Regions from separate parts of the Paenarthrobacter sp. 2TAF44 genome, predicted to be linked through region 1. Evidence: riboswitches for the same ligand, from Rfam matches in the RefSeq annotation. Region 1 holds a riboswitch; the other holds the start of a gene.
The links. Region 1 has a riboswitch for glycine ahead of gcvP (aminomethyl-transferring glycine dehydrogenase). Riboswitches for the same ligand answer to the same signal wherever they lie in the genome.
Positions count from the first base shown of each region.

Region 2: it holds a riboswitch for glycine, as region 1 does, so the genes downstream of both, gcvP (aminomethyl-transferring glycine dehydrogenase) here and gcvP (aminomethyl-transferring glycine dehydrogenase) in region 1, are expected to answer to the same signal.

Region 1 is NZ_JBFRFP010000021.1:9,195-24,093, forward strand. Features, by position in the region: gene AB4Z15_RS18620 (NAD(P)/FAD-dependent oxidoreductase) at 1-609, shown strand, start outside; gene AB4Z15_RS18625 (hypothetical protein) at 684-905, shown strand; gene AB4Z15_RS18630 (amidohydrolase) at 991-2,214, opposite strand; gene AB4Z15_RS18635 (cyclodeaminase/cyclohydrolase family protein) at 2,290-2,940, shown strand; gene AB4Z15_RS18640 (MFS transporter) at 2,953-4,503, opposite strand; gene AB4Z15_RS18645 (TetR/AcrR family transcriptional regulator) at 4,577-5,116, shown strand; glycine riboswitch at 5,210-5,307, shown strand; glycine riboswitch at 5,308-5,439, shown strand; gene gcvP (aminomethyl-transferring glycine dehydrogenase) at 5,492-8,338, shown strand; gene gcvT (glycine cleavage system aminomethyltransferase GcvT) at 8,353-9,486, shown strand; gene gcvH (glycine cleavage system protein GcvH) at 10,058-10,444, shown strand; gene AB4Z15_RS18665 (L-serine ammonia-lyase) at 11,042-12,460, shown strand; gene AB4Z15_RS18670 (DNA/RNA non-specific endonuclease) at 12,499-13,320, shown strand; gene AB4Z15_RS18675 (hypothetical protein) at 13,607-14,401, shown strand; gene AB4Z15_RS18680 (peptidoglycan-binding protein) at 14,401-14,899, shown strand, end outside.
Region 2 is NZ_JBFRFP010000009.1:137,842-152,740, reverse strand. Features, by position in the region: gene glyA (serine hydroxymethyltransferase) at 593-1,912, opposite strand; gene gcvH (glycine cleavage system protein GcvH) at 1,909-2,292, opposite strand; gene gcvT (glycine cleavage system aminomethyltransferase GcvT) at 2,767-3,903, opposite strand; gene gcvP (aminomethyl-transferring glycine dehydrogenase) at 3,919-6,765, opposite strand; glycine riboswitch at 6,914-7,012, opposite strand; gene AB4Z15_RS11070 (PucR family transcriptional regulator) at 7,087-8,601, opposite strand; gene speB (agmatinase) at 8,780-9,778, shown strand; gene AB4Z15_RS11060 (purine-cytosine permease family protein) at 9,775-11,214, shown strand; gene AB4Z15_RS11055 (aminobutyraldehyde dehydrogenase) at 11,227-12,750, shown strand; gene AB4Z15_RS11050 (D-arabinono-1,4-lactone oxidase) at 12,747-14,072, shown strand; gene mscL (large conductance mechanosensitive channel protein MscL) at 14,352-14,804, shown strand.

The DNA of each region.
Region 1 (14,899 bases):
ATCCGGGAGCGCTGGGGCAGGGACGTCCTGCACTGCCCGTACTGCCATGGTTGGGAAGTGCGGAACAAAGCGATCGGCATTCTGGGGTCCGTACCCATGGCTCTGCACCAAACTTTGTTGTTCCGGCAGTGGAGCCCCGACGTCACGCTGTTCCTGAACGACGTCGTCGAACCCTCCGAAGAGCAGTGGGAACAACTGGCGGCCCGGTCCATCAGCGTAGTCGAAGGCAAGGTTCAGTCATTGGAAGTCACTGACGATGCCTTGAGTGGCGTCGTCCTGGAATCCGGCGCGGTGATACCAGTTGAGGCGGTGGTGGCTGGTCCGCGCATGGAGGCGCGTTCCAGGGTGCTCGAATCCCTCGGTATTGAGCCGGTGGAACACCCCCAGGGAGTGGGACTTCATTTTGAAGCGGCTGCGCCGGGGGGAGCCACATCGGTGCCGGGCGTTTGGGTAGCCGGCAATGTCACTGATCTCACTGGTCAGGTAGTGGCCGCAGCGGCGGCAGGAAACATGTCCGGTGCAGTCATCAACGCGGATCTCATGATGGCCGAAACCAGGCTGGCTGTAGCGTCGGCGGCCCGCCGCGATGAACGCCTTGTTTCACCGTGAGTTGCATTAAATAACAGTCGACTTACGGCCCTCGTGCGAGGACGATTAAGGGACAGCCACTAAGGAGGTTGGGTATGTGCTACTCGTACTATGAGGGCTATGAGAGGCGCTCGAAGAAGGACTCCGTGCGCACGCCCGAGATGCACAAGCCTGAGACGAGCAAGGATCAGGCACCTGAGGCCCCTGCCGAGAAGAGCCCGCAGACAGAAGGAACGTTGTGGACTTTCCTGGCCCGTCGTCGCAGGGAATTTGAGGTTTCAGAACCGAGGATCGACCGCATCCGCGAGAAGGTCTAGGCGTCGGTCCGGGCAAAGAACCCCGTCCAACGGACAATTCACCACCGCGCGCGGTGGTGAATTGTCCGTTAAGCGGGGGTTTCCGTTACTTCGGGGCGTCCAGAAATTCGAGGGCGCCAGTGACCAGTGCTTCCGTCCCAAGGGTCAGTGTTGGCTGGATGATCGGGGCAAAGAAGGGCGAATGGTTCGATGGAACGTCCTCCGGCAGGCGACTCGTCGTCGCCCAATCTTGAAAGTGGGTGGCCCCGATCCCGCCCAGGAACCAAAAAACCAAGGGCGCGCCGGCCGCCGTCGCGAGTTGGCCTACGTCTTCACTGCCTGAGACGGGGCCCGGGTCTATGATCCTCGCCGCCCCGAACCTATCGGAGAATGCTGAAGCCACCCGTCCCGCGGCCGATTCGTCATTGACGGTTAACGGGAAGCGCTCCTCATAGTGGAAGTCGGGTTCCTTGAGGGAGCCTGAGGCGGCAGCCTCACTTCGAACGATGCGCTCGATCGAGTTCAGGACTTTCTCCCGCGTGGGCTCGCTGAAGGATCGGATGCTGAGGCCAAGGGTTGCAGTCTCGGGAATGATGTTGTTCTTGGTTCCCGAATGGATTTGCCCAACCGTAACTACTGCGGAATCGCTGGCGGCGAGTTCGCGGGACACCACTCCCTGCAGGCGCATGATGGTTGCCGCGGCCATGAGCACTGGATCAATGGTGGTTTCAGGCCGGGAGCCGTGGCCGCCGCGCCCATGCAACGTCACGTTGAGGGAATCCGCTGATGCCATGGCCACACCCGGACGGATGCCGAACCATCCGGCAGGAAAGGGCGCCACGTGCTGGCCGAGGACCACGTCCGGCTTGGGGACAAGGTCAAAGAGCCCATCCGCGACCATTGCCTGGGCACCGCCACCCCATTCTTCGGCTGGTTGGAAGACGGCGATCAGGGTGCCCTGCCACTCCTGCCGCTTTGCGGCCAACTCTTCCACTGCTCCGAGCAGGCAGGTGACATGTACGTCGTGCCCGCACGCATGCATGACCGGCACCTCACGGCCTTCATGATCGACGCCGACTGCCGTACTTGCGTAGTCCAATCCGGTGGCTTCTTTGACGGGCAACGCGTCCATATCGGCACGAAGCATGACCACAGGTCCGGGGCCATTGTCCAGGACTCCTACGACCCCCGTCTTCCCGACGTTGCGGTGAACCAGCAGCCCCAAGTCCTCGAGGTGTCCGCCGATGATCCCGGCGGTTCTAACCTCTTGGAAGGAAAGCTCCGGGTTCGAGTGGAGGTCACGGTAGAGGGCTTCAAGGTCCATGCTCATGGGAATTTTCCTTAACAGGTAGACGCCGCAGGGTCTGGCCAGTGTACCGAGGTCACCAGAGGGCAAACTTGATGCATGGAATCTTCACAAGAGATCACTACCCAACGCTCAACGGTCGAGGATTGGACCAGGGCTCTGGCAGAATCCAGCGGGTCGCCTGGTGGAGGCGCAGGAACGGGCGTAATGCTCGCCATCGCAGCATCCCTGACATCCATGGTTGCCGGTTACACGGAGGCCCCCGATGATCGGCTGGCCGAGCTGCAGGCCCGGGCCAGCACGCTCCGCGAAACCGCCCTGAAGTTGGCCGACGACGACGCTGCGGCGTCAAAGGCTTTCGGCGCGGCCTTCCGGCTTGATCCGGGCCCGGAGCGCGATGAAGCAATCCACCGTGCATCCGTCGATGCAGCCAAGGCGTCCGCGGTCCTTGGAGACCATGCCATCGAAGCCATCGAGGACCTGGGATGGCTGGCCGCCAACGGGAATCCGGCGCTCATTGCTGATGTGGTGGTTGGCTTCGGTGCCCTCAGGGCGGCCATTGCAGGAGCCCGCACCAACGTGAGCTTTGACCTCGGGTCGCTCAGATCCGCGGGCGCGTCGCTGGACGAGATCAAGGAACAGCACCCTGAATTGTGGGCAACGGTAGGGTGGCTCGGCGATGCCCTGGACCGGATTGACCAGCTGGTGGCCGCCGTAGATGGCAAGGCTGCACCTACGGACGGCCACTGATTCCCGCGGCGCTTACTGCGCCCTGGGAACCCGGCGGAGCACGACGGCGGCAAGCACTGCCGCCCCTGCCATCAGTACCAGCCCAATCGCCGCAGTGATGTGGACGCCGGACTCGAAGGCTACCCGGGCGGCGGCTGTCAGTGCATCCGATAGCGGAGCGGGTAGGGCCGCAGCAGCATCCACTGCGCCCGCCAGCGTTTCTCCCGATTTACCGGCTGCCTGCGTGGACAACCCCTCCGGGATGACGAGGTTGTGCTGGTAGGACGCAGTGAGGATAGAGCCCAGCACGGCCGTTCCCAGGAGCGAACCCAGCTCGTAGCCGGTTTCGGAGATCGCGGACGCCGCTCCGGATTTGTCGGCCGGCACCGAGCCGAGGATGAGGTCGTTGGAGATGGTTTCCGCGGCGCCGACGCCAACGGCGAGGACAGTCAAAGCTGACAACAGGAACACAGGTCCGCTGCCGTGGTCACCTACAGCGACCACCAAATAGCCCGCCGCGCTGAGGGTAAGTCCGCCGGCCACCACGAATCCTGGCCGGACGCGCTTTACCAGCGGGACCACCACCAGGCCGGCGATGACCGTTGCCAGGAGCGCCGGAATCATTGCGATGCCAGCCTCCATGGGGGACTGGCGCTCAACAAGTTGCAGGTGCTGGGCGAAGAAGTAGATGAAGCCCGTCATGGAAAACAAGGACAGGACGTTGGCCACTATCGCTGTGCTGAACACCTTGTTCTTGAACAAAGAGACGTCCAGCATGGGACTCTGGATCTGCCGCTGGCGACGCACAAACACAATGCCCATCACCAAGCCGAAGACCATGAAGGCCGCTGCGGACACCCCGAATCCGTGGACAGCAAATTCCTTGATGCCGTAAACGAACGGAGCCATGGTGATCACGGACAGCGCGATGCTGGGCACGTCCACCCTGCCGGGATTGGCGTCCTTGGATTCGGGAATGAGGGCCCTGCCGAAGGCGAGGAGGGGCAGGAGGAGGAAGGTCGCTACCAGGAAGACCGCACCCCACCAGAAGTGTTCCACCAGCCAGCCACCAAAGATCGGGCCAAGGGCGGCGCCACCAGAGAATCCGGCAGCCCATACGGCGATCGCGAGCCGCCGACGGTTCGGATCAGCAAAGATGTTCCGGATCAAGGACAGCGTTGAAGGCATCAACATCGCGCCAAATACGCCAAGTGCGGCGCGGCCGGCAATCAGCCATTCCGCGGAAGGCGCGAATGCTGTAGCAGCCGAAACCGCGGCGAAGCCCGTGCTGCCGATCAGCAGCAGCCGCCGTCGTCCGATCCTGTCGCCGAGGTTGCCCATGGAAACCAGCAGCGCCGCCAACACGAGCGGGTAGGCGTCAATGACCCATAGGAGCTGCACGCCACCCATATCCAAGGAGCGGGCAATTGCCGGCAGGGCGAACGTGAGCGCGGTGTTATCGACGGCCACCAGCAGCACCGGGAACATCAGGAGTGCCAGGGCCGTCCAATCGCGCCACGGTGCTGCCTGACTGGTCAGGGAGCGAGCGGAACGGGGTGCTTGGGTTGAGGGCGGCGTGAACATGTCATTAACTATACCGTCCAGACGGTATAGTTTCAAAGTCAACAGCACCAACCCCGTAGGGAATGATGTAGTCATGCCACGAAAACCAGTTGCCCGGGATGCGGTCCTGGATGCCTATGAAGCCCTTCTTATTGAGGTGGGCGAGCGGGCTGCCACGCTTGACGCAGTCGCCAAGCGGGCAGGGGTCTCCAAGGGCGGACTGCTTTACCACTTCCCCAACAAGGAATCGCTGATCAGCGCTCTGTTGGAGCGCTTGGATGAGTTGGCCCAGGCAGACATCGAAAAAATGAAGACCGCGCCAGATGGCAGCGCTGCCTACTTCATTCGGACCTCACTGTGGGCCGGAACTCCCATGGATCGTGCATTCGTTGCTGCCACGAGACTGGCCGAAGTTGCCCATGAGGAGACCCGCCACAGGTTTGCCGGAATCCAGCAGCAGTGGTTGGACGTCCTGGCTGAGGATGTTGGTCCGGAGGTTGCCAAGGCTGTCAGTTACATGGGCGACGGCCTGTATTTCAACGCCATGTTCGAGGGTGGCCGGGAAGGCGGCAAGGCCGGGCGGGAGGCCGACGTCGAGATCCTGCTGGGAGTCCTGGACCGGCTCCGCAAGTAGCGGGTCATCCATTTGCGGCGACGCCCCCAACGTAGGACAATTGAGCCTTGTGGTGCGCCTTTACTGGGGCACGCAAACAATTGAATATGCCTTTGATCTGCGGCGGGAGAGTCCTGCAAGCAAGTGATGCGGGCGCCGTAGGAGCAAACCCTCCCCAGGAATCTCTCAGGCCCACGCACCGCCGCGGCGAGGCAACTCTGGAAAGTAGCAGGCCTTTTGCCGCGTCCTTTGGCGCGGAAAAGATGCTGTGCTCACCGACGGTGCAAGCGATGGTTGTGCAAGCAACACGCGGAAACTCTCAGGTCCAATACAGAGCGGGGAGGAACCCAGCCACTGTGGCGTACCCAAACGCCGCCCAAGTAATGGAGTTCCTTCGTGACGGTTAGTTCAGCCTCCACCACCTTCGTCGATCGGCACATTGGCGCCCGCCGCCAGGCCGACATTGACACCATGCTCAAGACGGTCGGCTACGACACCGTTGATTCGCTGGTTGATACGGCCGTTCCCAACGACATCCGCCAGGACGTTGCCCTCACGCTCGAAAACGCGCTCAGCGAAGTTGAGGTGCTGGCTGAGCTGCGCAAGCTTGCGTCCAAGAACAAAACTGCCGTCCAGATGATCGGCCAGGGCTACTACGACACCGTCACGCCGCCGGTTATCCGCAGGAACATCCTCGAGTCCCCGGCCTGGTACACCGCCTACACGCCGTACCAGCCGGAAATCTCGCAGGGCCGGCTCGAAGCCCTCCTGAACTTCCAGACCATGGTCCAGGACCTCGTGGGCCTGCCGATCGCCAACGCCTCCCTGCTGGACGAAGCAACCGCCGTTGCAGAGGCCGTGCTCATGATGCGCCGTGCCAACAAAAACAAGGCAGCCCATGATGGGAAGACCGTCCTCGACGCCGACTGCCTCCCCCAGACCATTGCCATCGTCAAGGGCCGCGCTGAGGCCCTCGGCTTCGAGGTTGAGGTTGCTGACCTTTCGCTCGGTCTCCCGGAGGGCGTCATCAACGGCGTCGTCCTGCAGCAGCCCGGCGTTTCGGGCCGCGTGTTTGATCACTCCGCCGTCATCGCTGAGGCCAAGGAACGCGGTGCACTGGTCACGGTCGCAGCAGACTTGCTCTCCCTGACGCTCATCACCCCTCCGGGCGAGCAAGGTGCGGACATCGCCGTCGGTTCCGCCCAGCGCCTCGGCGTTCCGCTGTTCTTCGGCGGCCCGCACGCCGCGTACATGGCCGTCCAGAAGGGTCTCGAGCGTTCCATGCCGGGCCGTCTGGTGGGTGTTTCCAAGGACGACGCCGGTGTCCCCGCCTACCGCTTGGCGCTGCAGACCCGCGAGCAGCACATCCGCCGCGAGAAGGCCACGTCCAACATTTGTACCGCGCAGGCGTTGCTGGCCATCGTCGCGTCCATGTACGCCGTCTACCACGGCCCGGAAGGCCTGAAGGCAATCGCCGAAACCGCCCACGGTCACGCCCGCACCCTTGCAGCGTCGCTGAAGGCTGCCGGCGTCGAGGTCCTTCACACTTCCTTCTTTGACACCATCACAGTCCGCATCCCCGGCAAAGCGGCTGAGATTGTGGCCGCCGCCGAGGCCAAGGGCATCAACCTGCGCGGCATTGACGTTGATCTGGTGGGCATCTCTGTTGATGAGACCACAACGACGGCGGTTGTCGCCGACGTCGCGGCGGTCTTCGGCGCTTCGGTGCTCGAATCAGCAGAAGATTTCGCGCTGGAATCTTCCGTGGAGCGCTCAAGCGACTTCATGCAGCACCCCGTATTCAACACGCACCGCTCCGAAACCCAGCTCCTGCGCTACATCCGCAAGCTCTCGGACCGTGACCTTGCACTGGATCGCACCATGATTCCGTTGGGTTCCTGCACCATGAAGCTCAACGCAACCGCCGAGATGGAAGCCATTTCGTGGCCGGAGTTCGCCTCGATCCACCCGTTCGCTCCGGATTCCCAGACAGAGGGCTGGCGCGAGCTGATCACCGATCTTGAGTCCCAGCTAACTGAGATCACCGGCTACGATCAGGTCTCCATCCAGCCCAACGCCGGTTCCCAGGGTGAGCTCGCCGGCCTGCTCGCGATCCGTGGTTACCACCTGTCCCGTGGCGACGGGCAGCGAAATGTCTGCCTGATCCCTGCTTCTGCGCACGGCACCAACGCGGCTTCCGCAGTTCTGGCTGGCATGAAGGTTGTTGTGGTCGCCACCGCTCCTGATGGCACCATCGACCACGTGGACCTCAAGGCCAAGATCGAAGCAAACCGGGACGCTCTCTCGGCCATCATGATCACCTACCCGTCCACGCACGGTGTGTACGACGCCGACGTCCGGGAAGTCTGCGACGCCATCCATGAAGCTGGCGGCCAGGTCTACATCGACGGTGCAAACCTCAACGCCCTCGTTGGACTCGCACAACCGGGCAAGTTCGGCGGCGACGTCTCGCACCTGAACCTGCACAAGACGTTCTGCATCCCGCACGGCGGCGGCGGACCCGGTGTTGGCCCGGTCGCGGCCAAGGCACACCTGGCGCCCTTCATGCCCGGTGACGCTGCTTCGTGGACCGAAGGCAACGACGTCCCGATTTCGGCCTCCCGTTTCGGTTCGGCCGGTGTGCTCCCAATTTCCTGGGCTTACGTGAAGCTCATGGGCGGCCAGGGGCTCACGGAAGCCACCAAGTCCGCGCTGCTGGCGGCGAACTACATCGCTTCCCGCCTCAACGAGCACTTCCCCGTGCTCTACACCGGGGAAGGCGGACTTGTTGCCCACGAGTGCATCCTGGACCTCCGTGAACTGACTGCGCGCACAGGTGTCACTGCTGAGGACGTTGCCAAGCGCCTGATCGACTTCGGTTTCCATGCTCCCACCCTCGCGTTCCCTGTCGCCGGAACCCTCATGGTGGAGCCCACAGAGTCCGAGGACCTCGTGGAGATCGACCGCTTCATCGAAGCCATGATCACCATCCGTGCCGAAATCGAGCAGGTTGCCACAGGCGATTTCACTGTTGAGAACTCCCCGCTGCGCAAGGCACCCCACACGGCTGCCGCCGTCGTAAGTTCTGACTGGGACCGCGCCTACCCGCGTGAGCAGGCCGCGTTCCCCGTCCACCACCTCAAGCAGGACAAGTACTTCCCGCCCGTTGGCCGCATCGACGGCGCAGCAGGAGACCGCAACCTGGTCTGCTCTTGCCCGCCGATCGAAGACTTCGAAAACTAAAGGACGCCCTGCAAATGAACGAGAACTACACCGCTCTCTACGAAGAGCACAAGAAACTGGGCGCGTCCTTCACCGACTTCGGTGGCTGGCAGATGCCCCTTAAGTATTCGTCCGAGTTGGCCGAGCACCACGCCGTCCGCAAGTCTGCCGGCTTGTTCGACCTCTCCCACATGGGCGAAGTCTGGGTCACCGGACCTGACGCGGCAGCGTTCCTGGACTATGCGCTGGTAGGCAAGATTTCCGCCATGGCCGAAGGCAAAGCCAAGTACTCGCTGATCTGCCAGGAAGACGGCGGCATCATCGACGACCTCATCACCTACCGTCGTGGCGCCGACAAGTTCCTGGTGGTCCCCAACGCGGGCAACGCTGCGGTTGTGGCGGCGGCACTGCTGGAGCGCGCGGCTGGTTTTGACGTGGTTGTGGAGGACGCCTCTTCCGAGACGTCGCTCATCGCTGTGCAGGGTCCGCGCGCCGAAGCCATACTCGTCCGCCTTGTGCCCTCAGAGCAGCACGCCCTGGTCACCGAACTGAAGTACTACGCCGCTGTTGAGGTGCCGTTCACGTTCGACGGCGGCACTCAGGACCTGCTGCTCGCCCGCACCGGCTACACCGGTGAAGACGGCTTCGAGATCTTTGTGTCCAACGACTCCGCTGCTAACCTCTGGCAGGCCATCGCCGACGCCGCTGAAGAAGGCGAGCTCGTCCCGGCAGGCTTGGCCTCCCGCGACTCCCTGCGCCTGGAAGCCGGCATGCCGCTCTATGGCAACGAACTGTCCCGCGAAGGCAACCCCTTCGCGGCAGGGCTCGGTCCCGTCGTCGCACTTTCCAAGGAAGGCGACTTCGTCGGCAAAGACGCACTCGCTGCCCTCAAAGCAGCCGGAGCCGGCTCCACCAGTGGACGTAAGCTCGTGGGTCTCAAGGGCCTGGGACGTCGCGCTGGTCGAGGCCACTACCCGGTCCTCAAGGACGGTGCAGTAGTAGGCGAAGTCACCTCCGGCCAGCCCAGCCCAACGCTTGGCTACCCGGTAGCGCTGGCCTACGTCGACGTCGAGCACGCCGAAATTGGAACTGCGTTGGACATCGACCTGCGGGGCAAGAGCGAGCCGTTCGAAGTTGTCGCATTGCCGTTCTACAAGCGCCAGAAGTAAGCGGGGGTTGTCCCGACGGGTCGCCTTTTGGCCCGTCGGGGCCGGCGACCTCTGCATGCTCCCCACCGTCCCCCTCGCCTCGCAAGCTCGGCCAGGGAACCCGGACGGCGTGGCCCCCGTCGAATAGGGCGCCCGCTGAGCGGACGCGATGCTCTCTTAGACGCATGCTGCCGGTCACCGGACCCGAAGGGGCTGCGCACATCACCAGGACGCGCGGCCACTCTGGCGCCCCTCGAACCGCTGAATGCTGGGGGAGTGGCAACCTGCCGAAGGTGATTCGGTTGGATCACCTTGCCCGCAGGACATGGCTCCGTTCGACTTGGCGCCACGGCGCAAGGCTGGCTCCGCGCGATGGTTCGGATCCAAGTATGTTTTGGGTTCTCGCCAGGGAGGGCGGGCCGACGGCGGGGGAGCGGGTTCCGGGAGCGGGCGTCCAAGGGAGCGGCACGTCCGCCCAGCGGGCGTCCTCGCGACCGAGCCCGCGGAGGAACCCGGTTCCACGCCCCCAACCCAGCCAAGACTGCCGCACACACAGCCATAGTTTTTGATCAACCAAAGAATAGGAAACAGAATGCCCAAAGTAGCGCCCGAACTTCAGTACTCCGACGAGCACGAGTGGGTTTCCCGCGGGGAGGGGAACCTGGTGTCCGTTGGGATTTCCGAGGTTGCCACCGACGCACTGGGCGACATCGTGTACGTTGACCTGCCCGAGGTTGGTTCCGCCGTGACGGCTGGCGAGACCTGTGGGGAGGTTGAGTCCACGAAGAGCGTGTCGGACCTGTACTCGCCGGTCACTGGTGAGGTCACCGAGATCAACGACGCCGTTGTGGGCGATCCGGCCCTGATCAACAACGACCCCTACGGTGCTGGTTGGTTGTTCAAGGTCGCCGCTGAGTCCGAGGGCCCGCTGCTTTCGGCCGAAGAGTACGCCTCCAAGAATGGCGGAGATCTGGCGTAACTGCTCTGCACGCGTTGTCAGTTGGCCCGATGGGGCCGCCATCCTCTGCGGCCTCGGTCGCTTAGGCGCCCGCTGGGCGGACGCGAAGCTCCCTTAGACGGCCGCTGCCGGACGCCGGTCCCAAGGGGCCAGCGGTCAGGTGCCGTTTCGTGCGGACGCGATGCTCCCTTGGACGGCCGCTGCCGGACGCCGGTCCCATGGGCCGGTTTCTGGGCGGGCGGTGAGGGGTTGGGATGCTCCCTTGGACGGCCGCTGCCGGATGCCGGTTCCAAAGGGGCCGGTTTCTGGGCGGGCGGTGAGGGGTTGCCTTGCCCGTTTCGGGGGTACGCTGCCGGAGATGCCGTGCGCACGGCATGTTTGGCAGCGGAGCCCCGAAATGGCCGCTGGAGCCCGCGGAGGACGTTGGCCCGAAGCGCCCATACACCGCCAACTGTGGCGTAGCGTGGGATTGTAGGAACTAAATAATTCGCGACGCCGGGTTGCCGCCAAAAGGGGCCGCCCGGCGTCGTTGTTCGGTCGCTTCCGCCACGAGCGGGGGAGACCATCCGCCAGGACCATCTGGCGGACCGTTTCAAACTGTATTAAGGAATCCCGACCATGGCTGTTGGTGTTTTCGATTTGTTCACCGTGGGTATTGGCCCGTCGAGTTCCCATACTGTGGGGCCGATGCGGGCTGCCGCGGTGTTTGCCGGTGAGCTGCGTGAGTCCGGCCTGCTGGACCAGGTGGCCTCTTTGCGGGTTGATTTGTATGGCTCCTTGGCTGCGACTGGCCGTGGCCACGGGACCATGACGGCCACGCTGCTGGGCTTGGAGGGATATCACCCCGAGCTGATCCTGCCCGATGAGGTGGAGGAGCGGCTCGCGTCGATCGCTGAGACGGGTGTGCTGAATCTGGCCGGAGCCGGTGAAGCGGGTGCCGGGGTTCAGTTGCCGTATGCCGTGGAGGACATGATCCTGCATCCGTTGACGGTGTTGCCGCGGCATACGAATGGGATGAAGTTTGCCGTCTCTGATGCCGCGGGGAATGTTCTGCGGGAGGCGACGTTCTTTTCGGTTGGTGGCGGGTTCATCGTACGGGAGGGTGAGGAGGACGCTGCGCGGGCGGAGTTGGAGGAGACGAAGGCGGAGTTGCCGTTGCCGTTCCGGACGGCTGCCGAGTTGCTGGGCCGGTGCTCCTCGAAGGGCCTGGGGATCAGCGACATCATGTTCATCAACGAGCGTGCGTCACGGAGTGAGGAGGAGATCCGGGAGGGTCTGTTGCATATCTGGTCCGTGATGGAGGCGTGTGTTGAGACGTCGTTGAAGCGTGAGGGTGTGTTGCCCGGGGGGTTGAAGGTCCGCCGTCGTGCTCCTGACTGGCTGGAGCGGTTGTTGAAGGAAGACAAGGACCGCAACGATCCGAAGTATTGGCAGGAGTGGGTGAACCTGATCGCCCTGGCTGTTAATGAGGAGAACGCCACGGGCGGGCGGGTGGTCACTGCCCCGACGAACGGCGCTGCGGGGATCATTCCGGCGGTGTTGTATTACGCGTTGAACTACGCCCCGGGCATGGACAAGGCGTCCCAGGCGGACAAGGACGATGTGGTGGTGAAGTTCCTGCTCGCCGCGGGTGCTGTGGGTGTGTTGTACAAGGAGCAGGCGTCCATTTCGGGTGCCGAGGTGGGCTGCCAGGGCGAGGTGGGCTCGGCGTCGTCGATGGCTGCTGCCGGGTTGGCTGAGGTGATGGGTGGTACGCCGGGTCAGGTGGAGAACGCGGCGGAGATCGCGATGGAACACAACCTGGGGCTCACGTGTGACCCGATCGGAGGGTTGGTGCAGATTCCGTGTATTGAGCGGAACGCGATCGCGGCGGCGAAGGCGATCAACGCGGCGAAGATGGCGCTCTGGGGTGACGGGACGCACCGGGTGTCGCTGGATGAGGTGATCGTGACCATGCGCGAGACCGGCAAGGACATGTCCTCCAAGTACAAGGAAACCGCGATGGGCGGCCTCGCCGTGAACGTCGTCGAATGCTGAGTCTGTTTACTGTCGGTGCCTAGTGCCATCATGTATCCATGAGGGGGGGATACGACAGGGATTTTTTGCGGGCACGCCTTGAACTGCCCAGTCCGTCGGCAACGACGATTCTTTTGGACTACACGCACTTCTCCGTGCGCTTCCGGGTTGCCCGGAAGCTCGCGGCGATCGTGGGGGTCAACATCAGTGGCCGTGAGCTGAGCCCGCTGGCCCGCGAGGGAACCTGGCATTTCGATAGCAGGATCCCTAAAGAACAGCAGGCCGGCCCGGACGTCTACAAGAACAACGCGTTCGATCGTGGGCACTTGGTCCGTCGCCTGGATCCCGTGTGGGGCGATCCGGCCACGGCTAAAACGGCGAATCAGGAGACCTTCGTCTTTACCAATGCCGCACCGCAGGTGGACGACTTCAACCAAGGCAAGGAACTGTGGGTGGGGCTCGAGGACCACGTGCTGGGTCACGCGGATGCGTATGACGCCAAGCTCTCTGTGTTCACCGGGCCAGTACTTCTCGACGACGACCTCCCGTACAGGGGCGTACAGGTTCCGCGGAAGTTCTGGAAAATCGCCGTGTGGACCAACGACGCCAAGCTCGGCGCCGCCGGCTTTGTACTGGATCAATCGCCGTTACTGGGCAAAGTTGAACTGAAAAAGGCGATCGACCAGCGGCTCCTTGAAGGTGAGCCACCCCCGCTGGGGCCGTACCGGACTTTCCAGGTCCCTATCGCGCAGATCGCAGACCTGACCGGACTGAGCCTCAGTAGGCTCGCCAACGCGGACCGTCTGGTGAAGGGCCAGCGCGAACTCGGGAAGGAACCGAAAGCCATCAAGTTGGAGAGTGCTGAGCAGATCCGGCTGTAAGGGCGCGTTGGACCGGGACGGACGTCCCCTTTATATGTGTCGTGGCCAGGAGCTTCGTGACGCCCAAACATGACTATTTCGGATAAAACCCTAATGTTTCACCATTGAATTCCCGATAAACTGCCCTGTTTGATGTTCCCTCGCAAGATGATTATTTTTAGCATCAATACAGTTTCAATCGGAGCTGGGGGGGATGCCGGGAGGCAAAATGGCACGGTATCCACTGAGTCTGCTCGTATTGGTAGTTGCATTGGCCGGATGCAGCGCCAATTCGCAGCCTGGCGGAGTGGATGCGGCGTCCTTGCCTTCCGTGGACCGGGAGGCATATGCCGGCGTGCATGCAAAACTGGATCCGGCTACGGCGACCATTTCCTTACCCATGGATGCGTACGAAGCGACGCCCGACGAATCAATGGTCATAACTGCGGCCAACATGTATGTCATCGAGGATTGCATGAAAAACGCCGGTGTCACCATGCCAGAGAAGCACGGTGATCTGACGGTTAAAGCCGACCAGTCGTATGGCGTTTGGGTTCCCGAACTTGCGGCGAAGTACGGATATGACAAGGCAATCATCCGTACCGTCCCAGGTATTTACGATTCCAGGACGAGGGAATCAGCGGACGCAAATGTCAAGAAGTACTTTGAATGCGATAACGCCACGACCTCGAATCAGATACCTCCATTCCGAAGCAGAATCGCCGGTGCGGACTCATTGCTAACAAACATTAGCAATGACTCAAATGCATTATCTGAGCGGGATCCTGACTGGAGGGAATCACGCGACGACTGGATTGCGTGCCTCAAAGATGCCGGAATTTCAATGCGACAGGACTCACCTGATGCGTGGGTGCCTTCGTACCCTTCGGACAAGCAAGGCGAAATCAGGACAGCTGTACAAGACACGAATTGCAAGCAGGAAACCAAGGTAATGCAACGCATCTCGGATATCCGGGCGCAGTATCAATCTGCCCTGATCGCCGCCAACCAAGCTGCCATGAACAGGCTCGCGGATGATAAGACCGAGGCTTTGGCCAAAGCGAGGACGATTCTCCGGCAACATGGCAAGGGCGCCGCTTGATGCCGTTGCAGCAAGACGCAGTAGTTAAGGTCCCACGTGTTCCGCGACTCCGGCGGATCATTGGCTTCTTGGTCATAGTTATGGCAGGAATGGCAGGTTCCTTCCTTGCCGGAAGCTACATAAAGTCACCCCAGTCTGCGGCCCTCGACTCCATCAACACTCCAATCAAGGTGACCGCCACGGTGGAGCGTAGGACTGTGGCGAGCACTTTGATCATCCCCGGGAGCATGACCCCGGGAACGTCGGTGGGCATGGCAGCATCAGTACCGCCAGGGACTGAACGCGCCGTCATAACGCGCATGCTGGTTGCTGTTGGCGACACGCTAAAGCCCGGGACAATCGTTGCGACTGTGTCCGGACGCCCTCTGATTGTCATATCAACGTCCGTCCCGCTGTATCGGGACTTGAAAGATGGTGACAACGGTCAAGACGTTTCCGCCTTGCAGAATTGGCTTCAATCCATAGGGTATCGGCCCAACGTGACCGGAGTCTTTGATA
Region 2 (14,899 bases), on a different contig from region 1:
CCGGGGTCACTTATGGCCCCCAAACGCACCCCACATGGGCCACAAGTGACCCCGCGTTGCATGAATCCCAGTGCGCCGTCGCCGATTCGGGGCTCCGCTGCCAAACATGCCGTGCGCACGGCACACTTCGCAGCCACCCCCCGAATCGGCCCCCAATACATTCCCAAACCAAAAGAAGAATGTGGGCTAAAGCAACCCGGGGTCACTTATGGCCCCCAAACGCACCCCACATGGGCCACAAGTGACCCCGCGTTGCAGTTGCACCCGCGGCTCCCAAACCAACCCTGCGTCCACGGAACACCCTCGGCAGGTAGACCCATCCAACACAAGCCAACGAACCCGCGGTCCCGTCCCAACACGGCAACACGGCACCCGACCACCGGCCCCAATGGGCCCGGCATTGGGACCGGCCGGCCCAAGAGCTGGCCCCTTCGGGACCGGCATCCGGAAGCGGGCGTCTAAGGGAGCATCGCATCCGCTCAGCGGGTGCATATGCGACCGAGCCCGCGGAGGATGTCGGCCCCGACGGGCCAACCCGACCGAGCCCGCGGCGGATATCGGACCCGACGACGAACCGAACCCGACGGGCGACTTACGAGAGGTTCGAAACACCCGGGTACAGCGGATGCGCCTTCGCCAGCGAATCAACCCGGTGCCGCAACCCGGAAAGGTCCGCATCGGCGTCGGCAATCAGAACTTCGGCGATGATGTCCGCAACCTCGCGGAAGGCAGCTTCCCCGAAACCCCGTGTAGCGAGGGCCGGTGTGCCGATCCGCAGACCGGAAGTGACCATGGGCGGGCGTGGGTCGAAGGGGACGGCGTTGCGGTTGACGGTGATGTCGATCGCTGCGAGCCGGTCTTCGGCTTGCTGGCCGTCGAGTTCGCAGTTGCGCAGGTCGACGAGCACCAAGTGCACGTCCGTGCCACCCGAAACAACTGTGATCCCCTTTTCGGCAACGTCCGGCTGAATCAGGCGTTCGGCGAGAATCCGGGCGCCAGCCAGGACGCGTTCCTGACGCTCGCGAAATTCCTCGGAGGCCGCGATCTTGAAGGCGACAGCCTTACCGGCGATCACGTGCTCCAGCGGTCCACCTTGCTGCCCCGGGAACACAGCCGAGTTGATCTTCTTGGCGATGTCGGCGTCGTTGGAGAGGATGATGCCTCCACGAGGACCGGCGAGGGTCTTGTGCGTTGTGGACGTAGTGACGTGGGCATGCGGGACCGGCGACGGATGCAGGCCAGCTGCAACCAATCCGGCGAAGTGAGCCATGTCCACCATCAAGTAAGCGCCAACGGAGTCAGCGATCCGGCGGAACTCGGCGAAGTCCAACTGCCGCGCGTAAGCGGACCAGCCGGCAACGATGAGGGCAGGCTTGTGTTCTTGCGCCAGGCGTTCGACTTCGGCCATGTCGACGGTGTGGGTGTCCTCGCGGACGCCGTACGGGACCACGTTGTAGAGCTTGCCGGAGAAGTTGATCCTCATGCCGTGGGTCAGGTGGCCGCCGTGGGCCAGGTTCAGGCCCATGATGGTGTCGCCCGGCTTGATCAGCGCGTGCATCACCGACGCGTTGGCCTGCGCACCGGAGTGAGGCTGAACGTTCGCAAATTCGGCGCCGAACAGGGACTTGATGCGGTCGATGGCGAGCTGCTCGATCACGTCGACGTGCTCGCAACCACCGTAGTACCGCTTGCCCGGGTAGCCTTCGGCGTACTTGTTGGTCAGCACCGAGCCCTGAGCCTGCATCACAGCAACCGCCGTGTGGTTCTCTGAAGCGATCATTTCCAGGCCGTCGCGCTGGCGGCCCAGTTCGTCGTCGATCTTTGCGGCGATCTCAGGGTCCAGGTCCGCCAAGTGCGCATCCAACGACGCCGACACGACCTGCTCGAATTCGGTCACGGCTGCCGGGTTCACAGTTCTCCACCGTTCGTTGCAGCGTATTCTTCGGCCGACATGAGTGGGCCTTCTTCCGTGGCGGCCACCTTGAACAGCCAGCCGGCACCATAGGGATCGTTGTTGATCAGGGCCGGATCATCGACGACGGCGTCGTTGATCTCGGTCACCTCACCAGTAACAGGCGAGTACAGGTCAGACACGGACTTCGTGGACTCAACTTCACCGCAGGTCTCCCCCGCAGTAACCGTGGAGCCAACCTCAGGGAGGTCCACATACACAATGTCGCCCAATGCATCCGCAGCGACCGCAGAGATCCCAATCCCCACAGGCCCGGCCCCATCCGAAGCAACCCATTCATGCTCAGCCGAATACTTCAGCTCGGCAACTACTTTGCTCATTCCAATTCCTAACTTCTTGTGTGTTTTGAAAACTGTTCGTGGTCTCGGTGGTACTTGGGTTGGGTGGCGGGGAACCGAACTCCTCCGCGTGCTCGGTCGCGAGGACGCCCGCTGAGCGGACGTGTCGCTTCCTTAGACGCACGCTTCCGGAATCCGGCTCCCCACGGCTGGCCCACACTTTACGGGCCGCTCACCTTCAGAAAAGCCCGCGAACCGAGGCTCGGAACCGGCTTTTCAGCAGGTCGCCTCGGTCTACTGGTCCCGTGCGCAAGGTGAGGCGCACGGCCCCTGTGGGAGTGACATCCGGAAGCGGGCGTCTAAGGGAGCATCGCGTCCGCCCAGCGGGCGCTTCTGCGACCGAGCCCGCGGAGGATGTAACTTCCACCGGGCTACTTGACCGTCCGCTCAGCGGGCGCTTCTGCGACCGAGCCCGCGGAGGATGTCACTCCCACCGGGCTACTTGACCCGCTTGACCTACTTGACCCGCTTGTAGAACGGCAGGGCCACGACTTCGAACGGCTCGGGTTTGCCTCGGAGGTCCACTTCGACGATCGTTCCCGGTGCTGAATGTTCGACGTCGACGTACGCCAGGGCGATCGGGTAACCGAGCGTTGGGCTCGGCTGGCCGGAGGTGACTTCGCCGATGAGCGAGCCGTCCTTGAGGACCGAGTAGTGGGCGCGGGCTGCGCGACGGCCTGCACCTTTGAGGCCGACGAGCTTCTGTCCGATGGTGGATCCGACGCCGGCGGCCTTGATCGCCGTCAGTGCTTCCTTACCGATGAAGTCGCTTTCCTTGGCCAGGGAAACCACCGGGCCGAGTCCTGCGGCGTAGGCGTTGACGTAGCGGGAGAGTTCGTTGCCGTAGAGCGGCATTCCGGCTTCGAGGCGGAGGGAGTCGCGTGCCGCAAGGCCTGCGGGGATGAGCCCGTGGCTCTCGCCGACTTCGAGGAGGGCTTCCCACAGGCCAGCTGCGCCAAGGTTGGGGATGTAGATCTCGAAGCCGTCCTCGCCGGTGTAGCCGGTGCGTGCCAGGAGCAGGTCCTGCCCGTTAATGGAGACCTCAACGGCCGCGTAGTACTTCAGTTCCGTCACCAGGGCGTGCTGCTCGGCGGGAACCAGGCTCAGCAGAATGGCTTCCGCGTTCGGGCCCTGGACTGCAATCAGCGACGTCTCAGCCGAAGCGTCTTGAACCACGACGTCGAAGCCAGCCGCGCGCTCCAGCAGAGCCGCTGCAACTACCTTGGCGTTGCCCGCGTTGGGGACCACGAGGTACTGATCCACGCCTTCTTCGGGAGAGGGTCGGCGGTACGAGATGAGGTCGTCGATGATGCCGCCGTCGGCGTTGCAGATCAGCGAGTACTTCGCCTTGCCCACGGCGACCGCGGACAACTTGCCCACCAGCGCGAAGTCCAGGAACGCTGCCGCGTCCGAACCGGTGACCCAGACTTCGCCCATGTGGGAGAGGTCGAACAAGCCCGCTGCGTTGCGGACTGCGTGGTGCTCAGCAAGCTCGGACTCGTATTTGAGGGGCATCTGCCAGCCGCCGAAATCCGTGAAGGATGCGCCGGCCTTTTTGTGCTGCTCGTAAAGAGCGGTGTAGTTCTCAGTCATTTGCAGGACCGTCCTTTAGTTTTCGAAGTCCGTGAGCGGAGGGCAGGAGCACACAAGGTTGCGGTCCCCCGCGGCGCCGTCAACGCGGCCGACCGGTGGGAAGTACTTGTCCTGCTTCAGGTGGTGGACCGGGAATGCGGCCTGCTCACGCGGGTAGTCGCGGTCCCATGCAGAACTCACGACGGCGGCAGCCGTGTGCGGCGCGTTGCGCAGCGGCGATTTCTCAACAGTGAAATCGCCGGCGGCGACCTGCTCGATTTCCAAACGGATGGTGATCATGGCCTCGATGAAACGGTCGATCTCGGCCAGGTCCTCGGACTCGGTCGGCTCCACCATGAGGGTTCCAGCAACAGGGAACGCCAGGGTGGGAGCGTGGAAACCGAAGTCGATCAGGCGCTTGGCCACGTCCTCGGCCGTGACACCTGTGCGGGCCGTCAGTTCGCGGAGGTCCAGGATGCATTCGTGGGCAACAAGTCCACCTTCGCCGGTGTACAGGACTGGGAAGTGCTCATCCAAGCGGGAGGCGACGTAGTTGGCCGCGAGCAGCGCAGACTTGGTGGCTTCAGTGAGTCCTTGGCCGCCCATGAGCTTGACGTAGGCCCAGGAAATCGGGAGGACGCCAGCGGAGCCATAGCGTGAGGCCGAGATGGCCACGCCCCCTTCAGACGAAACGTTGTTCGCATCCCCGGGCATGAACGGAGCAAGGTGGGCTTTCGCAGCAACAGGACCAACACCCGGCCCGCCACCGCCGTGCGGGATGCAGAACGTCTTGTGCAGGTTCAGGTGGGAGACGTCGCCGCCAAACTTGCCCGGTTGCGCGAGTCCAACGAGTGCGTTGAGGTTTGCACCGTCAACGTACACCTGGCCGCCAGCAGCGTGGATGGAGTCACAAACCTCGCGGACATCGGCGTCGTACACACCGTGCGTGGACGGGTAGGTGATCATGATGCAGGACAGGACGTCCTTGTTGGCTTCGATCTTGGCCTTGAGGTCTACGTGATCGATGGTGCCATCGGGAGCGGTGGCCACCACAACCACCTTCATGCCTGCCAGCACAGCAGAGGCTGCATTCGTGCCGTGAGCAGAAGCAGGGATCAGGCACACGTTGCGCTGCTCGTCACCCCGGGAGAGGTGGTAACCACGGATCGCGAGCAGGCCGGCGAGCTCACCCTGGGAACCGGCGTTGGGCTGGATGGAGACCTGATCGTAGCCGGTGATCTCAGTCAGCTGGGACTCAAGATCGGTGATCAGCTCGCGCCAGCCCTCGGTCTGGTGATCCGGAGCGAACGGGTGGATCGAGGCGAACTCTGGCCATGAAATGGCTTCCATCTCGGCGGTTGCGTTGAGCTTCATGGTGCAGGAACCCAGAGGGATCATGGTGCGGTCCAAGGCGAGGTCACGGTCGGACAGCTTGCGGATATAGCGCAGCAGCTGCGTCTCTGAACGGTGCGTGTTGAACACTGGGTGCTGCAGGAAATCACTGGTGCGGAGCACATCAGACGGCAGCTCAAACCCTGAAGCGTCCTTCACCGGGCCGGCACCAAAGGCGACGGCTACCGCAGAGAGGACCTCCGGCGTCGTGGTTTCATCGAGGGAAACGCCGACCGTGTCAGCATCAATGCGACGCAGGTTGATGCCGCGGGCTTCGGCGGCGGCGATGACCTTGTCAGCCTTGCCGGGTACGCGGACGGTGAGGGTGTCGAAGAAGACGTCGGAGACGAGCTCGCGGCCCGCCTTCTGCAGCGTCGCGGCCAAAACACGGGCGTGGCCGTTGACGGTTTCGGCGATCGCCTTCAGGCCTTCGGGACCGTGGTAAACCGCGTACATCGAGGCCACAATCGCGAGCAGTGCCTGGGCCGTGCAGATGTTGGACGTGGCCTTCTCGCGTCGGATGTGCTGCTCGCGTGTCTGGAGCGCGAGTCGGTACGCGGGGACGCCGGCGTTGTCCTTGGAGACGCCCACGATGCGCCCCGGAAGGGTCCGCTCCATGCCTTCGCGGACAGCCATGTACGCAGCGTGGGGGCCGCCGAAGAACAGCGGAACACCAAAGCGCTGCGCAGTTCCGACGGCGATATCGGCACCTTGCTCGCCCGGGGGCGTGATGAGGGTGAGCGCCAAAAGGTCGGCAGCGACAGTGACCAGCGCACCCCGTCCCTTGGCCGCCGCGATGACGCCGGAGTGATTGAATACGCGGCCGGAAACACCCGGCTGCTGCAGGACGATGCCGTTGATGTCGCCGTCGGGAAGGGCCGCCGAAAGGTCAGCGATCTCTACTTCGAAGCCCAGCGCTTCGGCCCGGCCCTTCACAATGGCGATGGTCTGCGGGAGGAGGTCGGAGTCCAGGACGGTCTTCCCGTCCTTGGCAGTTTTGGACTTGTTGGCGCGGCGCATCAGCAGCACAGCCTCAGCCACAGCGGTGGCCTCATCCAGCAGCGAGGCGTTGGCTACGGGCAGCCCCGTCAGGTCCTGGACCATCGTCTGGAAGTTCAGCAGAGCTTCGAGGCGGCCCTGGGAAATCTCGGGCTGGTAGGGCGTGTACGCCGTGTACCAGGCCGGAGCCTCGAGGATGTTGCGGCGGATAACCGGCGGCGTGACGGTGTCGTAGTAGCCCTGGCCGATCATCTGAACGGCGGTCTTGTTCTTGGACGCGAGCTTCCGCAGCTCGGCAAGGACCTGCACCTCGGTGAGGGCGTCCTGCAGCTTCAGTGCAGTGTCCTGGCGGATGGAATCGGGGACCGCAACGTCTACCAAGCCGTCTACGGAGTCGTAGCCGATGGCCTTGAGCATGGTGTCAACGTCGGCCTGGCGTCGTGCGCCGATATGCCGGTCCGCGAAAGCGGTGGGGGTTGATTGAACAGTCAAGAGGAACTCCATGATTCAGGCGCCCTATGTGCGCCACGATGATGTGGGTTCCTCCCCGCTCTGTATTGGACCTGAGAGATTCCGCAGGAATGGTTGCCTGCTTGCACCGTCGGTGAGCCCAGTTACCTGGACTGCTTTCCAGAGTTGCCTCGCCGTGGCGGTACGTGGGCCTGAGAGATTCCTGGGGAGGATTTGCTCCTACGGCGCCTGACTGGATGTACCGGCAGGACTCTCCCGCCACAGATCAAAAGCGTTGCGTCACATCAGTGACACGGTTCACACCATAGCCGGTTATCTCGAAAAAGCGCAAGCAAGGGATACCTACCGATGCATTGCCTCGTGGATCTGGAGGGCGAACCACAACTGGGCAACCGTGGAGGTTTCACCCATGTCCAGCCCCGTCAATTCACCGATTTTCCTTATCCGGTAGATGATGGTTTGCCGGTGCGCGAACAGGGCAGCGGCAGTCTTTTGCCACGAACGCTGCGAGTCCAAATAGGTCCTCAGCGTGACGAGGAGATCGCCTTCCTGACTCTGCTCGTAATCGAAAATCGGCCCCAGAAGACGCCGGACCAGCGCAGTCCCTTCCTCGAAACCTGTCAGCCCCAGCCATGATGGTCCTTGCGCGTAGCGAGCCAATCCGAGCTTGTTCGCCCGGGCCGATCCGAGCGCCCAGAGGGACTCCTGCAGCGCGCGCTGAATCCCGGCCACGGCCGCCGGAGCGCTGATTCCGATCGCCGCATCCACCCCTGCGCAATGCACCAGGATGTCGTCCGGCACATCAGCAGGGGCCACGACGTGCAGCCGGCTGTTCCGCTTCAAGGAAGCCGACGCAACCCCGTGCCGCCACAGCTCGATGTGCACGTTGGCCAGCCTGTCGCCGTCGTTCGCTGTTTTGTCTCCGGCGGTCTCGGACATGGAAACGAGCAGGAAGTCCTGCGGCGGAACCCCAAAAGTTGCCAGCCGGCTCTCCATCTCGGCCGCGCCCAAGCGCCCATCCATGGCCTGCAGCAGGAACTCGCCCGCCAGCCGATGGCGGCCTTCCAACGACAAAACGATGCGCGAGAGCTGCAGTCCCAGCACGGTTGCGGCGTGCAGGAGTACGACGGCGTCCGGGTGCGGTTCGCTGTTGGGCAGCACCACCAGGAGCGCGTTTGCGTGGGTCGGGATGTCCATGGTCAGCACGTGCCGGCCGCGGATCCGGTGCCACTGGAAATTCTTACCCGCCAAGGTCACCTGCCCGGAAAGCGGTGCCCATTCATCCGCGAGGAACCCCGGGAGCGCCTGCCCTTCCGGGTGCCAGGGATGGAGGCAGCGGCGATCCACCACGAACAGTTCCGCGTCCAGCTCGGTGGCAAGCCGTTGGACCAGGCTCTGCCAATGGTCCTCGGAGGCTCCGGCCGTGCGAAGAAGGTCGTAGACCCTGGCTGTTTGCCGCAGCCGCCGGGACTCTTCGAGCAGGGAAGATTCAGCAACCGAGCGGGCGATCGCGATGAACGGCAGCGGGTACGGGACGTTGATCAGTGGCAACGGCAGCCGATCGCAGGCCGTCAGGAACTCCTGCGTCAGCGGGGGCGCGTGCATCTTCTCGCCGATCGCCAAGGCGCTTGCCCCGCTGTCCATGAGTGCCTCTGCGAGCGCCACTTGTCCCTCGGCGTCTGCGGGAATCGACAGCCCATTGGTCATCATGAGCTCGCCGCCGGTGACCCATTCCCACAGCCTGGGCAGGTCCGAGGTGTGGGCCCAGGTGATCCGGTTGTCGCGGCCTGCATCACCGGCCAGGAGGGTGAGCCCCAGCTGCGGTTCAGCCACGAGCTCGGCGACGGTGATTGCCATCGGATGGGGTCCTGACTCTATGATTCCGGGGGCCGTTTCGGGCGGTTTAGACATTCGTCTAAGCGCCTCGGCCATTTGTAGTCAATGTACCGCTATTCGTCGTGACCCGCGTCACGAAGAATGGAATTACTTACTTCCCGCTCAATGGCGAGCACCCCCTCACACCAAGGATCCGTCAATGACAATTCACAAGCCCATCGGCCCTGTCGACGCAACCAAAGTCCCGCGGTATGCCGGCCTCGGCACCTTCGCCCGCCTCCCCCAAATCGACCGGGTTCCGGACTACGACATTGCTATCGTCGGTGTCCCGTTCGACGGCGGAACCTCCTTCCGGCCCGGCGCCCGTTTCGGTCCTGCCGCGGTTCGCGAGGCCTCGCGTCTCCTCCGCCCGGGCTACCACCCGGAGCTGGACGTCGAGCCCGTGTACGAAGCCCAGGTTGTTGACGCCGGCGACATCGCCTGCACTCCCTACGACATCACCCGGGCGGTCCGTGAGATCGAGGAGCAGGCGTTGCCCCTGATCAGTGAGGACAAGCGGCTGATCTCGATCGGCGGCGACCACACGATTGCCTTGCCCATGCTGCGGGCGCTGAACAAGGTCCATGGCCCGGTGGCGTTGCTGCACTTCGACGCTCACCTGGACACGTGGGACACCTACTTTGACCAGCCCATCACGCACGGAACCATCTTCCGCCGGGCGTTCGAGGAGGGCCTCCTTGTGGAGGACAAGTCCATGCACGTCGGCATCCGCGGCCCGGTGTATGACCGCAATGACTTCCTTAGGGACCACGAGTTCGGGTTCCAGATCATCCGCTGCTCGGACCTGGATGTTATCGGCGTCCCGGCTGCAATCCAGCAGGTGAAGGACAGGCTCGGCGATACCCCCGTCTACGTCTCCATCGACATCGACGTCCTCGACCCCGCGTTCGCACCCGGCACAGGCACTCCGGAGATGGGCGGGCTCCACTCCCGCGAACTCCTGGCCCTGCTCCGCGGCCTGAACGGTATCAACATTGTGGGCGCCGACGTAGTCGAGGTCGCTCCGGCTTACGACCATGCGGACATCACAACCGTCGCCGCCGCCACTCTCGTCTTCGACCTCCTCGGCCTGATGGTGAACCGCAGCAAGGCCACCTCAGTCCGTGAACTGGCTTCGACCTCCCTGAGTGCATCATGAGCACGGTGCCAACAACCGAAGTACCGCGCCTCGAGGACAAAACCATCCAGCCGATCCCGTTGAATGAGCGCCACGGCAAGGCCAGGGACCTCTTCACCATCTGGTTTGGTTCCAACATCATGATCATGACCATCGTTACCGGCGGACTCGCCACCACGGTGTTCGGCCTCGGTTTCGTGCCGGCGCTGGTGGGCATCATCATCGGCAACATAGTGGGCGGCGTCTTCATGGCGCTGCACTCGGCCCAAGGTCCGCAGCTTGGTGTGGCGCAGATGATCCAGACCCGCGGCCAGTTCGGCTCCTTCGGCGCCCTGTTGATCGTGGTCATCGTGGTGGTCATGTACGTAGGGTTCTTCGCCGCCAACCTTGTCTTTGGCGGAGAAGCAATGGCCGCCGTCAGCCCCGGCATCAGCGTGGATGGCGGCATCATCATCATCGGCGTGGTCAGCGTTATCGCCACGATTTTCGGCTATCGGCTCATTCACGCTTATGCCCGCGTCCTTAGCGTTGCAGCGGGCCTGGCGTTGTTGCTCGCCTTCGTCTGGATCCTGGTGGTCCACGGCCTTCCCGCCAGCTTCCTTGGGGAGGGCAACTTCAACTGGGTCGGCTTCATGGGGACCATCTCCGTCTCGGCCCTGTGGCAGTTGGCCTACGCACCCTACGTCTCCGACTACTCCCGCTACATGCCGCAGGGCACTGGCTCAGCACCGGCGTTCTGGGCTTCCTACTCGGGCTGCGTCCTTGGAACGTTGTTCCCCATGATCCTCGGCGCCTTGGTGGGCACGCTCGCCATGACCATGAGCGCCGACAACGTCGAAATCGTTGGCAGCCTGGGTGCGTTGCTGCAGCCGTGGACCCTGATCATCGTGGGCATTTTCTGCCTGGGAGTCGCGGCCTCGAACGCCATGAACCTCTACTGCGGCGTCCTGTGCACGCTGACCATCGGCCAAACGTTCAAGCCGTCCTGGTTGCCACGGGCCAAGACCCGCACCGTGGCGGCGATCATCCTCTTCGTCGTAGCTGTCTCGATCGCCTTGTTCGCCCGCGACAACTTCATCCTCTTCTACACCAACTTCCTCTCCTTCCTGATGTACGTCCTGGTCCCCTGGACTGCCATCAACCTGGTGGACTACTACCTTTTGCGGCACGGCGACTACCGGGTTGAAGACTTCTTCAAGCGCGACGGCGGCGTGTACGGGCGGTTCAATTGGGTCGCCATCGGCTCCTACCTGGCAGGCGCCCTCATCCAGGTTCCCTTCTCGGCCACCGCAATCTACACCGGCCCCATGGCCACCGCGTTGGGCGGCGTCGACATCTCCTGGATCGTCGGCCTGGTGGTTGTTGCTCCCCTCTACTACTTCGCGGCCCGGGTCTTCCGTCAGAAATCGGACGCCGCCTCACTTTCTTCCGCTGCACTCACCCCAGACCTCATCTGAAAGCGAATTGTCATGACCCTCACAGACATTGCCCACCCCGAAACCGTCCAGTTCACTGTTCGACGCACCACCTCTGACCCCTCCCCGGCGGGCGTGCTGCCTTTGCCTCCAGCAGGGCACTTCATCAACGGATCCTTCGTGCCGGGCTCCACCGGTGAGCTGATCGACGTCGTGGACCCCACCACCGAGCAAGTCATCGCCTCAGTGCAGGCGGGCACCGCGGATGATGTCGACGCCGCCGTCCAAGCCGCCGTCGTCGCCCAAAAGACCTGGGGTGCCACTACCCCCAAGGAGCGCGCGGACGTCCTGAACCTGATCGCCAACATCATTGAAGAGAACCGGCGAGCGTTCGAGCTCATTGAGTCTGCCAATACCGGCAAGCCGCAGGCGGTGGCCGAGGACGATGTCACCAGCACCATCGATACATTCCGCTTCATGGCCGGCGCCTCCCGCACGCTGACGTCCATGGCCGGCGGCGACTACGCCACTGACCACACCTCAGTGATCCTCCGGGAACCCGTGGGCGTCGTCGGGGTCATCACTCCGTGGAACTACCCGCTGCTGATGGCCGCCTGGAAGGTCGCACCGATTCTGGCTGCCGGCAACAGCATCGTCCTCAAGCCGTCCGAGCAAACCCCGTTGTCCACCCTGAAGCTGGCGGAATTGCTCGCCGGACGCATCCCTGATGGGATCCTCAACGTAGTCACGGGCCAGGGCCGAACTGTGGGACAGCGGCTTTCGGAGCACCCGGACATCGCCCTCGTTGCCTTGACCGGCAGCGTGGTGAGCGGCCAGGCCGTCGCTGAAACTGCGGCCAAGTCCGTCAAGCGCGTCCACCTGGAACTTGGCGGCAAAGCGCCGGTTGTTGTCTTCCCCGACGCCGATCTGCGCGCCGCCGCTGCGGGAGTCCGCAATGCAGGGTTCTGGAATGCCGGGCAGGACTGCGGCGCTGCCTGCCGCGTGCTGGTGCACGAGTCCGTAGCCGAAGAGTTCACCCAACATCTGGTGCGCGAAGTCAGCACGCTGATAATTGGCGCTCCCGAAGCCGGCGACGACGTGGAAATCGGCCCCATGATTTCCCGGCCCCACTTTGAACGCGTCAAGGAGTCCTTGGCCGAAGCCCAGGCTGCGGGCCTGAATATCGCGATTGGTGGTTCGGCACTGGAAGGACCCGGCTACTTCATCGAGCCAACAGTCATCTCCAACGTTCCCGCCGGAGCCCACATTGCCACCCACGAGATCTTCGGCCCCGTGGTCACCGTGGAGACCTTCAGCACCACCGAAGAAGCCGTGACCCGCGCGAACGAGAGCCCCTACGGCTTGTCGGCCTCCGTCTGGACGCGCGACTCGAGCCTTTCCCTTCGGATTCCCAAGCAACTGGACTTCGGCACGGTCTGGGTCAATGCGCACCTTGTCCTGGCGTGCGAGGTACCGTGGGGCGGATTTAAGGGATCCGGCTACGGCCGCGACCTCTCGCTCTACGCCCTGGACGATTACTCGCGCACCAAGCACGTGATGATCAACCACGGCGCATGAGCATCCAGACAAGCAACGGAGCTTTCACCATGACCACCAACGTTTCCCACCCTGCCTCTCTGCCAGGTGCCGCCACGCCTTCAGCCCCCTTCGGGACGGACGTGACCTGGACCAACTGGGGCGGAAACCAGAGCGCGACGCCCGCCTTTACGGTTCGGCCCAGGAATGAACAAGAAGCGCTCGACGCCGTGCGTTTCGCCATCCGCGAAGGGTTGCCTGTGCGGGCGGTCGGTTCAGGCCATTCGTCCTCACCGCTGGTCCAGACCGGCGGAGTGCTGATGGACATGTCCGGGCTCTCGGCTATCACGGGAACCGATAAGACCGGGCGTCGCGCCAGGGCCCTCGCCGGAACCACCATCAACGCTTTCGGCGATGCCCTATGGGAACAGGGGCTGGCCTTGGGGAACCAGGGTGACATCGACAAGCAACAGATCGCCGGCGCCCTGGCCACCAGCACGCACGGCTCGGGCAAAAACCTGGGCAGTTTCTCCTCCAACCTTCGCTGGGTGAAGTTGATCAACGGCTACGGCGAGATCATGGAAATCGGGGAGGGCCAACTCCGAGAACTCCGGGCTGCACAGGTTGCGTTGGGCACGCTGGGAATCTTCCTGGAAGTGGAGTTGGCTGTTGAGGACAGCTACTACCTCCAGGAACAGATCACCTACCCCACCTGGCCGGAAACCGCTTCGTCGTGGCAGACCGATATCGATTCCAACAGGCACTACTCGTTCCTTTGGTGCCCGGAGGACGATTCCTGCGAGCTTCTGGATCTCCCTGGCGCGCCCGGCCTGAGCATGGCCAACCGCAGCTACACCAAGCGGTACAACATTGTGGACGTCCAGGACGAACGCGAGCTCTCCGCCGTCGAGGGTGCCAGGCTGGATCGCTCCTACCGGATCTACCCGGGCGGCTTCACTACCCAGTTCCACGAGCTCGAGTACTTCGTCCGCAGCGAGGATGGCTTGGAGGCTGTCGAAGCCATCCAGGACCTGATCCGGACCAAGTATCCCGAGCAGAAGTACCCGGTGGAGGTCCGCTGGGTGAAGTCCGACGACGCCTACATGTCCCAGTTCCAAGGCCGCGACAGCACGGTCATCACCCTGACGACCGAGCCAGGAACCGACTACTGGCAGTTCTTCCGGGACGCCGATGCCGTGCTGCAGGAATTCGAGCCCCGAGCACACTGGGGAAAGATCCACTTCATGACCCGGAGTCGCCTTGAGCGCCTCTACCCGGAGTTGGACACCTTCATCCAAGTCCGCCGCGAGTTCGACCCCAGGGGAATGTTCCTGAACGACCACACCCGGGCGCTGCTCGCCTGACCGAGCATTCTCGAAAACAGGCCACGATGTGAGAGAGCATCGATCAAACCCGATGCTCTCTCACATCCACACCCCCTCCCGGCATCCCTCTCTCACATCCCCACCCCCTGGCAGGATCCCTCTCTCACATCCACACCCCCTCCCGGCATCCCTCTCTCACATCCACACCCCCTGGCAGGATCCCTCTCTCACATCACGTTGACACCCTTTTGAAACCTTGGAGTGGTAGTTTGTTCTCTGCTTGAGCCAGACACCCGCACCCAATCGGAGGACATTTCCATGCTTAAGGGTTTCAAGGACTTCATACTTCGCGGCAACGTGATCGAACTGGCTATTGCCGTGGTCATCGGCAGTGCGTTCACCGCACTCGTCGCGGCTTTCACCACCAACATCATCAACCCCGTCATCGCTGCTGCGGGCGGCGTGAACGCCGACGGTCTGGGCTTCCGGATCTGGCAGGACAACCCCGCTACGTTCATCAACTTTGGTGCCGTGCTCACGGCAATGGTGACCTTCGTGATCACCGCCGGAGTGGTCTACTTCATCTTCGTAGCGCCCATGAACAAGATCAATTCAATGGTCAAGAACCGCCTCTCCACCGAGGAACCCGAAGAAGAGCCACTGCCGGCTGACACCGCCCTCCTGGCCGAAATCCGCGACCTCCTGAAGGATGCAGCGGCCCATCGCGGTACCGGACGGGGTTCGGACCTCGATTCGGATTCCGTCCACTAAGACAAATTCCCCACCGCTCCTTCCCGATTGCATCGCATAACCCGGCGTTCTCCCCGCGAGAACACCGGGTTTTTGCATTGCAGGAGTTCCGCACA